DNA from 2 places in the Microbispora sp. NPDC088329 genome. Region 2 is predicted to be linked to the other one. Evidence: riboswitches for the same ligand, from Rfam matches in the RefSeq annotation. Region 2 holds a riboswitch; the other holds the start of a gene.
What was found. A riboswitch is a leader RNA that binds a small molecule or an ion and turns the genes downstream of it on or off. The one in region 2 is predicted to bind thiamine pyrophosphate.

Region 1 (6,273 bases), on a different contig from region 2:
GCCACGGGGTCGTCGGCGACGGCCTCGAACCGCTCGGCCACCTCCGGCGGGAACGGCGCGCCGGACAACTGCTCCGACCGGGCGATCGTGCTCATCTGGGTGACGGGCATGATGCCGGGGATGATCGGGGTGTCGCACCCGCGGGCCGCCACGCGGTCGCGCAGCCGCAGGTAGTCGTCCGCCCTGAAGAACATCTGGGTGATCGCGTAGTCCGCGCCGGCCCGGCACTTCTGCACGAAATACTCGGTGTCCGACTCGATGGTCGCCGACCTGGGGTGCTTGTACGGGAAGGCGGCCACCCCCACGCAGAAGTCGCCCGCCTGGCGGATCAGCCGCACCAGGTCCTCGGCGTACAGGACCCCCTCGGGGTGCTTGACCCACTCGTCCAGGGGGTTGCCGCCGCGCGGGTCGCCGCGTACGGCGAGGATGTTGCGCACGCCCGCGTCGGCGAACCTGCCGACGAGGTGGCGCAGCTCGCGGATCGAGTGGTCGACCGCGGTGAAGTGGGCGACGGGGGTCAGCGTCGTCTCGTGCGCCAGCCGCTCGACGATGTCCACCGTGCGGTCCCGGGTCGAGCCGCCGGCGCCGTAGGTCACGGAGACGAACGTCGGCCGCAGCGCCTCCAGCTCGCGGATCGCCCGCCACAGCTGGCGCTCCCCCTCGTCGGTCTTCGGCGGCATGAACTCGAACGAGAACGAGCGCTCGCCCGCCGCCAGCAGTTCGCGGACCGTCGGGACGCGATCAGGAAGCCGCGAGGGCAGACCGAGAGCCATACAGGAGAGGTTACAGCGCTCCGCTTTTTCCGATGGTCGCAGTCTTGCTATGTGGACGTTTTCCCTTACGGAGTGAGTTAACCCACTTGAAGGGGATCTGCTGCTGGGTGTCCGGATCAACCCCGGTTAGTCTCAGAGCATGACCGCTTCCGCCGTCTCGCTCGATTCCATCCGTACGGAGGTGGACCGCGCACTCCGGGAGTTCCTCGACCGGCAGCGACCACACTTCGGTGATTCTCATTTGGCCGCCCTGCTCACCGCCGCGGAGGATTTCCTGGCGGGCGGCAAACGGTTGCGCCCCGCCTTCTGCCACTGGGGGTGGCGCGCCGCCGGGGGCGGCGACGACCCGGGACTGCATTTCGCCGCCGCCTCGCTGGAACTGCTCCAGGCCAGTGCGCTCATCCACGACGACGTCATGGACGCGAGCGACGTGCGCCGGGGCATGCCGTCGGCGCACCGCCGGTTCGAACGGATGCACGCCGAGGCGGGCTGGCACGGCTCGGCGCGGCAGTTCGGCGAGGGCTCGGCCGTGCTGCTGGGGAACCTGTTGCTCGTGTGGGCCGGGGAGATGTGGCGCACCAGCGGCCTGGCGCCCGAGGCGATCGCCGTCGCCCAGCCGTTGCACGATTACATGCTCACCGAGCTGATGTGCGGGCAGTACCTCGACCTACTCGAACAGGCGCAGGGCGAGAGCACGTTCGACAGCGCGCTGCGGGTGGCCCTCTACAAGAGCGGGAAATACTCGGTCGAGCAGCCGCTCCGGCTCGGGCTCGTCCTCGCCGCCCAGGCCCAGCACCCGTGGATCGACCGGCTCTGCGTGCAGTACGGCCAGCAGGTGGGCATCGCCTTCCAGCTCCGCGACGACATCCTCGGCGTGTTCGGCGACCCGGCCGAGACCGGCAAGCCCGCCGGTGACGACCTGCGCGAGGGAAAGCGGACCGTGTTGATCGCACGCGCGCTCGCCTCCGCCACCCCCGCCCAGGCGGAGGTCGTGCGAGCCCTGCTCGGCGATCCCGGACTGGACGCCGAGGGGGTCGGACGGCTGCGCACGGTCATCGAGGAGACGGGCGCGCTCGTCTCGTGCGAGGGCATGATCAAGCGCTATCTCGACGACGCGCTGCACGCCCTCGACCAGGCGCCGATCGAGGAGGGGGCCCGCGAGGCGCTGGCCGGCCTGGCGGTCGCCGCGACCTCCCGCCGCACCTGACCCGCCGCGCCCGGCAGGAGGGGCCCCGCCTCCCGGACCCCACGGCGTTCCCGGACCTCCGGATCCCCGGAGCGTCCGGCCGCCCGGGGAGCGTACCGGGTCAGAGCGGGACGGCGGACAGCCGCGCCCTGAGCGCCGCGGCGGCGGCGCCGGGGTCGTCGGCCTCGGTGATGGCGCGGACGACCACGGCGCGGCGCACGCCGTGCGCCATCACCTCGTCGAGGTTGCCCAGGTCGATGCCGCCGATGCCGAACCACGGCCGGTCGGCGCCCAGGCGCGCGGCGTGCTCGAGCAGCGCGGGGCCGGGCGCAGGGCGTCCGGGCTTGGTGGGCGTGGGCCAGATCGGCCCGCAGCAGAAGTAGTCCACACCCGGCTCCACCGCGGCGGCCGACGCCTCCGCCGCGGAGTGCGTGGACCTGCCGATGAGAACGCCGGGACCGAGGATCTCCCTGGCCACCGGGACCGGGAGGTCGTCCTGGCCCAGGTGCAGGATGTCGGGCCGGGCGGCGTAGGCCACGTCAGCCCGGTCGTTGACGGCCAGCAGCGCGCCGTGCCGGTCGCAGGCCGCGCGGAAGACCTGGAGCAGCTCGAGCTCCTCGCGCGCCTCCAGGCCCTTCTCCCTGAGCTGGACGATGTCCACCCCGCCGGCGAGGACCGCGTCGAGGAATTTCTCCAGGTCGCCGCGGTCCCTCCTGCCGTCGGTGCAGAGGTAGAGCCTGGCCTGCGCGAGCCGCTGTCGCCGGGTGTCGTTCACCCGACCAACAATGCCACGGGGCGGGACGGTCAGAAGCCGAGGGCCTGGGCCCTGCGCTTGACCTCCGTGTGCCGGCCCTTCACGATCGCGTCGATCGGGGCCCCCGGCAGCGAGTCGTCCGGGGTGAACAACCACCGGATCGACTCCACCTCGTCGTATCCGGCGTCCGACAGCACGGTGAGCGTGCCGGGCAGGCCCTTGAGCACCTCGCCGTCCGCGACGAACACCGCGGGGATCTGCGGCTCTCCGCCGCCCCGCCGTACGCCGGCGAGCTTCTTGTCCTTGAGGAGCTGCTTGGCGCGGCCGATGCTGAGCCCGAGCTTCTTGGCGGCCTCCGAGAGGGGGAGCCACTCCCCTACGAGCTGGTCGGTCTCCCGGTCGATCTTCGCAACAGTAAGCGTCACGGATCCACCTTTACCACAGCGGAGCTGCCAGGAAACACCTCGATTACGTCATAATGCAGTCGCGGAGCGGCACGGCCGGGTCGGCCACCCGCGTGGGATCGAGCCGCCGACCGCTCTCGACGATCCGGCGGCCCTGCACCACGTCGCGCGGCCGGTCGACGGTGAGCACCGCGGCGAGCCGGTCCTCCGCCGTCAGCCAGCACACCGCCCACTTCGCGTCCGTACGCGGGTCGCCGCGCAGCAGCACGCGGTCACCGGCCTCCCGATGACCGGCGAACTGCACCATGTGACCGAACTGCTCCGACCAGAAGTACGGCACGGGGTCGTAGACCGCCTCCTCGCCCAGCAGGGTGGCGACGGCGGTGTCGGGAGCCTGGAGCGCGGTGTCCCAGTGCTCGACCCGCAGCCGGGTGCGGAACCTGCGCGACCACCAGTTCGCGCAGTCGCCCACCGCCACCACGTTGGGCAGCGACGTGCGCAGGTGCTCGTCGACGGCCACCCCGTCGTCGAGCCGGACGGCCGAGCCCTTCAGCCAGTCGACGGCCGGGCGCACGCCGACGCCGGTGACGATCACGTCGGCCGGCACCCGGGCGCCGGACATGAGCGTGAGGCCGTCGGCGTCCACGGTGCCGACCATCGCGCCGAGAAGCAGTTCGACGCCCGCCCGCGCGTACCAGGAGGCCGTGTGGCTGCCGACGGCGGGCCCGAGCGCCACGGCGAGCGGGCTCTCCCCCGCCTCCACGACGGTCACCCGGCAACCGGCCCTGGCCGCGGCCGTGGCGACCTCGGCGCCGATCCAGCCGGCCCCGACGACGGCCACGCGGGCGCCGGGGACCAGCCGCTCGCGCAGCGCCAGCGCGTCGTCGATCGTGCGCAGCACGTGCTGGACGCCCTCGCCGCGCAGGCGGATCGGCGTGGCGCCGGTGGCGATGACCAGGCCGTCGTAGTCCAGCTCGCCCTCGGTCGTCTCCAGCACGCCGTCACGCAGGCCCTTGGCCGCCGTGCCGAGGCACAGCCGCACGTCGAGGGCGTCGAGATCGGAGTCGACCACGGTCGAGTCGGTGCCTCCGAGCAGCACCGCCTTCGACAGCGGAGGCCGGTCATAGGGGCGATGGTGTTCCTCGCCGATGAGCGTGATGCGGCCGGTGAACCCACGGGCCCTCAACGCCTCGATGCTTCGCACGCCGGCCAGGCCGGCACCCACCACCACGACGTGATCCACAGCTTGACCATAGATTGTCAACCGGGGCCCTGGCCAACGGGCCCCCCATAACGAGTTGGGCAATTGACGCGCACTTCCGTGGGGGCCCACCTTGTGAGGAAACGCCACGTACTCACCGGACCGCCCGGGTCGGGACGTTCGCGTGCGGCCGCCGGTCCGGCGATCGGCCGTTATGGGCGACGTACTACGCTGGTGGGCGTAAGACGCGCGGGAGCCCGGCGGACCGGGCTGAGAGGAGAGCGCGAGGCTCTCGACCGCCCCGACCTGATCCGGGTAATGCCGGCGAAGGGAGCGCTGTGTCCCGCACATCGCCATCCGATGCCCAGTCCGGCTATGACGTCGTGATCGTGGGTGGCGGCGTGACCGGCCTGGCCGCCGCCTGGCGCACGGCACGGCGGGGCCTGTCTGTGGCGGTGGTGGACCCCGCGCCCGGAGGCGGCGCCACGTACGCGTCGGCCGGGATGCTCGCGCCCGTCAGCGAGGTGACCTACACGGAGGAGCCGCTGCTGCGGCTCGGCCTCGCCTCGCTGGCGGCGTGGCCGGCGTTCCGCGCGGAACTGGAGGACGAGACCGGCGCCGACCTCGACTACCGCACCGAGGGCACGCTCGAGGTCGCCCGCGGCGCGGACGACATGGCCTACCTCGACGACCTCGCGGCCTTCGAGCGGACGCTCGGCCTGCGGGTCGAGCGGCTCACCGGGCGCGAGTGCCGCTCCTTCGAGCCCATGCTCGCCCCCTCCGTACGCGGCGGGCTGCTCGCCCGCGACGACGCCTGGGTCAACCCCCGCAGGGTCGTGCGCGCCCTGCTCACGGCGTTCGAGAAGGCGGGCGGAACGCTGGTCACCGAGCGCGTCGCCGGGATCGACGCCTCCGGGACGGGCGGCCCGTCCGTGCGGCTGGAGTCCGGCACCGCCGTCGCCGCGGGCCAGGTCGTCGTGGCGGCCGGATCGTGGTCGGCGTCCCTGCTGCCCGGCCTGCCGGTACGCCCGATCAAGGGGGAGATCCTCCGGCTGCGCGGGCCTCGCGGGTTCCTCAGCCGGTGCGTCCGGGGGCTGGTGCACGGTTCCCCCGCCTACCTGGTCCCCCGGGGCGACGGCGAGATCACTTTGGGGGCCACGTCGCAGGAGCTGGGGTACGACGCGCGGGTCACCGCCGGCGGTGTGTACGAGCTGCTGCGCGACGCCCGCGAACTGGTGCCCGGCATCACGGAGCTCGAACTGACCGAGACGACGGTCGGCTTCCGCCCCGGCACGCCCGACAACCTGCCGCTCATCGGCCCGGCGGGGCCGCCCGGCGTGTTCGCGGCGACCGGGCACGGGCGCAACGGGGTGCTGCTGTCCCCGATCACCGCCGACGCCGTCGCCGCGTTCCTGACCGGCGGCGAGGCGCCCTCCGTCGCCGGGTTCTGCGATCCAGGGAGATTCAGCGAGTGAAAGTCACGATCAACGGAGGCGCGGCCGAACTGCCGGACGGCGCCACGGTCGGCGACGCCGTACGGACCCTCACGTCCCTCACGTCAGGGGTCGCGGTCGCGGTGAACGGCGAGGTGGTGAGCCGGAGCGCCTGGGACTCCACTTATGTGGCGGACGGGGACGGCGTCGAGGTGCTGACCGCCGTACAGGGAGGATGAGCATGACCGACGACGTCTTCGTGCTGGGCGGGGAGAAGTTCACCTCGCGTCTCATCATGGGCACCGGCGGCGCGCCGTCACTGGAGGTGCTCGACCAGGCGCTGGAGGAGTCCGGCACCGAGCTGACGACCGTCGCGATGCGCAGGCTCGACCCGGCGTCGCGCGGTTCGGTGCTGGACGTGCTGCGCGCACGCGGCATCAAGGTGCTGCCGAACACGGCGGGCTGCTTCACCGCCGGGGAGGCCGTGCTGACCGCCCGCCTGGCCCGCGAGGCGCTGGAGAC
Region 2 (6,273 bases):
GCCCAGCCCCCGGCAGCGCAACGTCCGGCGGCCCGGCCCCCGGCACAGCCCGGGCAGGCGGCTCCGGCGGGGTCGGGCAGGGAGGACACGGTCCCCCGCATTCGCTCGAAGGTGTACGGAAAGCCACGTTCCGGCAACACCCCGGTCCGCCCGCTCGGCGGGAGCGGACAGGAGGCGGGGGAGCCGCAGAGCGCCCCGCGCGGGGGCGGTGGCGGGCCGCGGGGCCGCGGCGGCGGCCGCGGACCGCGGCGGACCGGCAGGATCATCCTGCGGGGCGTCGTGGTGCTGGTCGTGCTCCTGCTCATCGCCGCCGTGGCCGGATATTTCTGGATCGGCTCCCGGCTCCGGCCGGTCGAGTCGCTGACCGACTACAACGGGCGGCCCGCCGAGACACCGGGCGCGGACTGGCTGCTGGTCGGCTCCGACAGCCGGGCGGGCCTGACGGCGGCGCAGCGCAGGAAGCTGGCCACGGGAAAGGCGGTCGGCAAGCGCACCGACACGATGATGCTGCTGCACATCCCCGAGAGCGGCCGGCCGACCCTGGTAAGCCTGCCCCGCGACTCGTACGTCCCGATCGAGGGGCACGGCAGCGGCAAGCTGAACGCGGCGTACGCCTTCGGCGGCCCGAAGCTGCTGGCCAAGACGGTCGAGCAGGTGACCGGCATCAGGATCGACCACTACATGGAGATCGGCTTCGGCGGTTTCGTCGGCATCGTGGACGCGATCGGCGGGGTCAACATCTGCGTGAAGCAGGACATCAAGGACCCGAAGGCCGGCATCGACCTGAAGAAGGGCTGCCAGGACATGGACGGCGGCACCGCGCTCGGCTACGTGCGGACCCGGGCCACCGGCGCCATCCCGGACTTCGAGCGCACCCAGCGGCAGCGCCAGTTCTTCTCCGCCGTCGTGCAGAAGGCCGCGAGCCCCGGCACGCTGATCAACCCGTTCACCTCGGTCCCGCTGGCGCTGAGCGCGGCCGACTCGGTGTCCGTCGACCCCGGCTCCGGCCTGTTCGACCTGCTGTCGGTCGGCCTGGCCATGCGTGAGGGCCCCATCGCCACCGCCGTGCCGATCGGCTCGCTGCCGACGATCGGCGGGCAGGCGGTGGTCAAGTGGGACACCCAGAAGGCGCTGCGCCTGTTCGAGGCGCTCGCCGCCGACAAGCAGGTCCCCAAGGACGTCATCACCAAGTAGCCCCGGCGGGGTCGTTCCCGGAGCCTCCGGGTGGTCCGTGCGGGCCATGCGACCCGTCCCGGCCGCTCACACGGCCGCTCGTCCGGGGCGCTCCGCGCGCGGCACGGGCGGCAGGGGTGGGCGGGGCGAGCGGGCAGGGGTGAGCGGGCAGCGCTCAGCTTCCGGCGGTGGCGGCGACCGTCGCGGCGGCCGTGGCCGCGGCCACGGCGGCGTGCACGGACGCGATCGTCTTGCGGACCGCCTCGCCCGTCCACTGGCCCTGGGCGATCTCCTTGATCCGGCCCTTCGGCGCGTCAGGGAACGCCTTTCGGTCGAGCTTGGCCGCGTGCATGACCGCGATCAGGACCGCCGTACGCTCGTCCGGCTCGGCCCCGGCCAGCACGCTCTGGACACGCTCCCGCACGCCTTTCTCCGGGCTCGGGTCGAGCTCGGGATAGCGCGTGGTGGGGAAGATGCCCAGGATCTTGCTCTGCTGCTCGTTCAGCACGCCCCGGGCGGCCAGGCGGGTCAGCAGCCGCTTGCGCAGCCTGCCCGCGCGCAGCTTGCCCACCCACCAGTCGGCCTTGTGCGGGCGCGGCTCCTCCGCGATGCGGGTGAGCGTCGCGTCCAGCTCCTCCTCGCCCAGCCGGGTGTGGTCGACGGGCACGACCTTCGCGCCGTCGAGGTCCACCCGGCCGCGTACGGCGAGCTCCGCGAGCAGCGCACCCCCCAGGGCGCAGTCGAGCTCCACCGACCCGATGACCGGCTTTCCGGTGTCTTCCCGGTAGGCCAGCAGCAGCACTTCCTCGGCGATCGTCAGCGTCACGCAGACGAGCCTAACTCTCCGATCAGGGCCAGAATGGGCGCTTATGGGAATCTCTGCGGACCTCCATGCCATCGGCCGGCCGATGCTGGACGCCCAGCTCGCGCACCCGACCGTACGCGGCATCGCGGCGGGCGACCTGCCCGAGCCGGTCTTCCGGTCGTGGCTGGAGCAGGACTATCTGTACCTGCTCGACTACGTCCGGGTGTTCAGCCGGCTTGCCTGGCAGGCCCCGGACGCCCACCTCGGCGACCTGGTCGACCTCGCGTACGCCACCTGGCACGACGAGCTGGACCTGCACCGGTCGCTGTCGGCCGAGTTCGGCGCCGACCTCGACGGCGCGGTGAAGGGCCCGGCCTGCGCGGCGTACACGTCGTTCCTGCTGGAGGCGGCGGCCGACTACGCGGAGGGCCTGGCCGCGTTGTACCCCTGCATGTGGGGCTACTCGACGCTCGGCCGGATCCTGGCCGCCGACCCGCCCGCCGAGCCCCGGTACAAGGCGTGGGTGGACACCTACGCCGACCCCGGGTTCGCCACCCTCGCCGAGCGCATCGCCGTGATGATCGACGAGGCGGCTCCCGACCCGGCGCGCGCCAGGGAGCTGTTCGTCCGGGGCATGGAGCACGAGCTCGCGTTCTGGGACGTCCCCTGACCGCGCGGGTTAGTGTGAAGGCATGCCGGAGCTGCCCGAGGTCGAGGCGCTCGCCGAGTTCCTCCGCGAGCACGCCGTCGGCCATGCCGTCGTCGGCGTCGACGTGACCGCCATCCAGGCGCTCAAGACCGTGAACCCGCCCGTCACCGCGCTCGCAGGGCTGCTCGTCACCGGCGTGGCGCGGCGAGGCAAGTTCCTCGACGTCGACTGCGACGGCCTGCACTTCGTCACCCACCTGGCCCGGGGCGGCTGGCTGCGCTGGCGCGACGACCTCACGGGCGCGCGGCCGGTGCGGCCGGGCAAGGGCCCGCTCGCGGTCCGGGTGAGGCTGTCGCCGGGCGAGGACGGCCGCGCCCCCGGGTTCGAGCTGACCGAGGCCGGCACGCAGAAACGCCTGGCCGTCTACGTGGTGCGCGATGCCGGGGAGGTCCCCGGCATCGCGGGCCTCGGGCCCGACCCGCTCGCCGAGGAGTTCACCCCGGACCTGCTCAAGACGATCGTGGGCGGCAGCCGCGCGCAGATCAAGGGCCTGCTGCGGGACCAGAAGGTGATCGCGGGCATCGGCAACGCCTACTCCGACGAGGTGCTGCATGTCGCGAAGATGTCCCCTTTCAAGGTCGCCGGCACGCTGACCGACGGCCAGATCGCCGATTTGCACGACGCGATCGTGAGCACGCTGCGGGACGCGGTCGGGCGGGCCAGGGGGCTGGCCGCCAAGGACCTCAAGTCGGAGAAGAAGTCGGGCCTGCGTGTGCACGGCCGTGCGGGCGAGACGTGCGAGGTGTGCGGCGACACGATCAGGGAGGTGTCGTTCGCCGACTCGTCGCTGCAGTACTGCCCGGCCTGCCAGACCGGTGGCAAGCCGCTGGCCGACCGCCGGCTGTCGCGCCTGCTGAAGTAGCGGCCGCTGAAGTAGCGTCGGCGACCACCGAGGATCACAGCTGCAGGTCCGGGCCCGGGCACGGGTGTCGTGCCGCCACAATGGGCGCATGACATTGCCGGAAATCACCCCTGACGCCCTGCCCGACGACGCGTACCTGCTGGACGTCCGCGAAAACGAGGAGTGGGTGGCCGGCCACGCCCCCGGCGCCGTTCACATCCCGCTCGGTGAGCTGCAGGTGCGGCTGGACGAGGTGCCGCACGACCGGCGGGTGTACGTGGTCTGCCGGGTCGGCGGCCGGTCGGCGCACGCGGCGATGTGGCTCAACCACATCGGCAGGGACGCCGTCAACGTGGACGGCGGCATGCAGTCCTGGGCCGCGGTCGGACGCCCGATGGTGAGCGAGACCGGCGCGGCGCCCTACGTCGCGTAGGAACCCAGGCCGGCGCGGGCAGCGGGCGGCGCGGGAACCAGGCCGGCGCGGAAACAGGCGGCGCAGGCTTAGGAGAACGGTCAAAGTAGTGCCATAATCGCAAAGACATCATCAATACCCGCGGGAGCTCGGGCGTGACCGGGCTGAGAGGGCGGATCGAAGTCGTGCCGCCGACCGCATGAACCTGTCCGGATAATGCCGGCGTAGGGAGCGTGTGATGACTTCTGCCGTCGTCGACGACGCGCACGCGGAGGTTCCGCTCACCCTGGACGAGGAGGCCCCGAGAAATCTGGGCCTGCTCGATCAGGGGGCGTTCTGGGCCAACCTCGGGGTGAGCCTTCTCGGCTTCTCCGGGGCGCTGTTCCTGCTCGACCCGCTGGGCGGGAAGCCGCTCACGTTCACCGCCGCGGTCCTGGCCGCCGTCGTCGGCAGCCTGGTCGGGACGGCGATGGTCGGCCTGGCCGCGATCCCCGGCACGCGGACCGGCCGCCCCGCGATGGTGCTGCTGCGCGGCCTGTTCGGGGCCCGGCTCTCGTACATCCCGACCGTGCTGAACATCGTGCAGATGCTCGGCTGGGGCGCCTTCGAGCTGTGGGTGATCGCCAACGGCGCGCAGGCGCTGTTCGGCACGGCGGTGCCGTACGCCGTGTGGGCGGTCACGGCGGGCGCGCTGACGATCGCGCTGACGATCCGGCCGCTCGGCGCGCTGCGGCTGCTGCGCCGCTACGTCACCGCGGGCGTCGTGATCGCGATGATCTGGCTGTCGGTCGCCCTGTTCGCTCAGGGGCCGTCCGTGGGGGGCGGCTCCTGGGACGCCTTCGCCCCCGCGGTCGACTACGTCATCGCGCTGTCGGTGTCGTGGGTGCCGATGGCGGCCGACTACGCCAGGCACTCGCGGTCGAGCGGCGCGGCGTTCACCGGCGTGGTGGCGGGATACACGATCGCCCAGGTCGCCTGCCTGGCCCTCGGCATCGCCGCGCTCGCCCTGGTCGGCAACGACGGCGACAAGGTGTGGGACCCGTTCGTGGCCGCTCCTCTCGGCGTCGTGTTCTTCGGCATCCTGGTGCTGCGCGAGGTCGACCAGTCGTTCGCGAACGTCTACTCGACGACGGTGTCGATCCAGAACCTCGCCCCGCGCTGGGACCGCCGGGTGATCTCGGTGGTGATCGGCGTGCTCACCACGCTGATCGCGCTGTTCGCCGACGTGAACTCCTACGGCGCGTTCCTGAGCGTGATCGGGGCGGTGTTCGTGCCGATGTTCGCCGTCCTCGTGGTCGACTACTTCCTGCTCGGCGGGGCCGCCCGGTGGAACACGGCAGAGGACGCCCCCTCCCGCTGGCTCATGGTCGCGCCGTGGATCCTCGGGTTCGCGGCGTACTGGATCGTGACGTCCACCCCCACCGTCGGCTGGTGGGACGGGTTCTGGACCGACGTCCGCCTCGCTCTCGGGTTCGTCCACCAGCCCTGGATGAACGCCGCGCTCGCCGCCTTCCTCGTCGCCGCGCTGGTGACCGCGGCGCTGTCCGTCCCGGCCCGCCGCCTGCGGTCGCGCCGTTAGAGCCGGCCGGCCTCTCACCCCAGCCGGCCTCGCCCTGGGGCCGGCGTGTTTCTCGGGTCGGCTTCTCACCCAGAGGCAAGCGAGTTGCAAGACGACGCCCCAAGACTGCCGCTCAGGGAAGGCCCGCTCCGGCCTTCACCGTCAGAGAGGCCGTGGGGGCAGTGCAATTCGGGGTTCTGGGTCCTTTCGAAGTGCGGGACGGCGAGGTGCCGGTCGGCGTCGGAGGCCCGCGGCAACGGGCCGTCCTGGCCCGGCTGGTGCTCGCCGCCGGCGCGGTCGTCTCCACGGACACGTTGATCGAGGACCTCTATCACGGCAGGCCGCCGGCCACCGCACTCGAGTCGATCCACGTCTACGTGTCGAACCTGCGTCGTGTCATCGAACCGCAGCGGGCGCCGCGCACCCCTCCCCGGCTCCTCGTCGCGAAACGCCCGGGCTATCTGCTCGCCACCTCGGACGTCGACGCCCTGCGGTTCGGCGGGCTCGTCGCCTACGCGGAACGCAGGCCACCCGCCCGGGCGCTCGCGCTGCTCGACGATGCGCTGGGGCTCTGGCGCGGCCGGCCGTACGCCGACTTCGCGGGCGAGCTCTGGGCCGTCACCGAGGTGAACCGCCTCCACGAGCTGCGTCTGGTCGCCGTCGAGCGCCGCGCACGGGCACAGCTCGACCTGGGCCGGCCCGAGGCGGTGATCCAGGACCTGGAGGCCGAGACCGGGGAGCATCCGCTACGCGAACGGCTGTGGTGGCTGCTGGC

Region 1: it holds a riboswitch for thiamine pyrophosphate, as region 2 does, so the genes downstream of both, thiO (glycine oxidase ThiO) here and AB0O28_RS02685 (cytosine permease) in region 2, are expected to answer to the same signal.

What each region holds. Positions count from the first base shown of each region.
Region 1 covers NZ_JBFBIP010000002.1:449,878-456,150, forward strand. The annotation lists gene metF (methylenetetrahydrofolate reductase [NAD(P)H]) at 1-773, opposite strand, end outside; gene AB0O28_RS06505 (polyprenyl synthetase family protein) at 913-1,980, shown strand; gene thiE (thiamine phosphate synthase) at 2,081-2,734, opposite strand; gene AB0O28_RS06515 (Rv2175c family DNA-binding protein) at 2,764-3,138, opposite strand; gene AB0O28_RS06520 (FAD-dependent oxidoreductase) at 3,182-4,360, opposite strand; TPP riboswitch at 4,558-4,668, shown strand; gene thiO (glycine oxidase ThiO) at 4,657-5,793, shown strand; gene thiS (sulfur carrier protein ThiS) at 5,790-5,990, shown strand; gene AB0O28_RS06535 (thiazole synthase) at 5,987-6,273, shown strand, end outside.
Region 2 covers NZ_JBFBIP010000001.1:541,506-547,778, reverse strand. The annotation lists gene AB0O28_RS02710 (LCP family protein) at 1-1,194, shown strand, start outside; gene AB0O28_RS02705 (GPP34 family phosphoprotein) at 1,349-1,999, opposite strand; gene AB0O28_RS02700 (TenA family protein) at 2,043-2,648, shown strand; gene AB0O28_RS02695 (DNA-formamidopyrimidine glycosylase family protein) at 2,671-3,549, shown strand; gene AB0O28_RS02690 (rhodanese-like domain-containing protein) at 3,638-3,961, shown strand; TPP riboswitch at 4,072-4,188, shown strand; gene AB0O28_RS02685 (cytosine permease) at 4,179-5,519, shown strand; gene AB0O28_RS02680 (BTAD domain-containing putative transcriptional regulator) at 5,672-6,273, shown strand, end outside.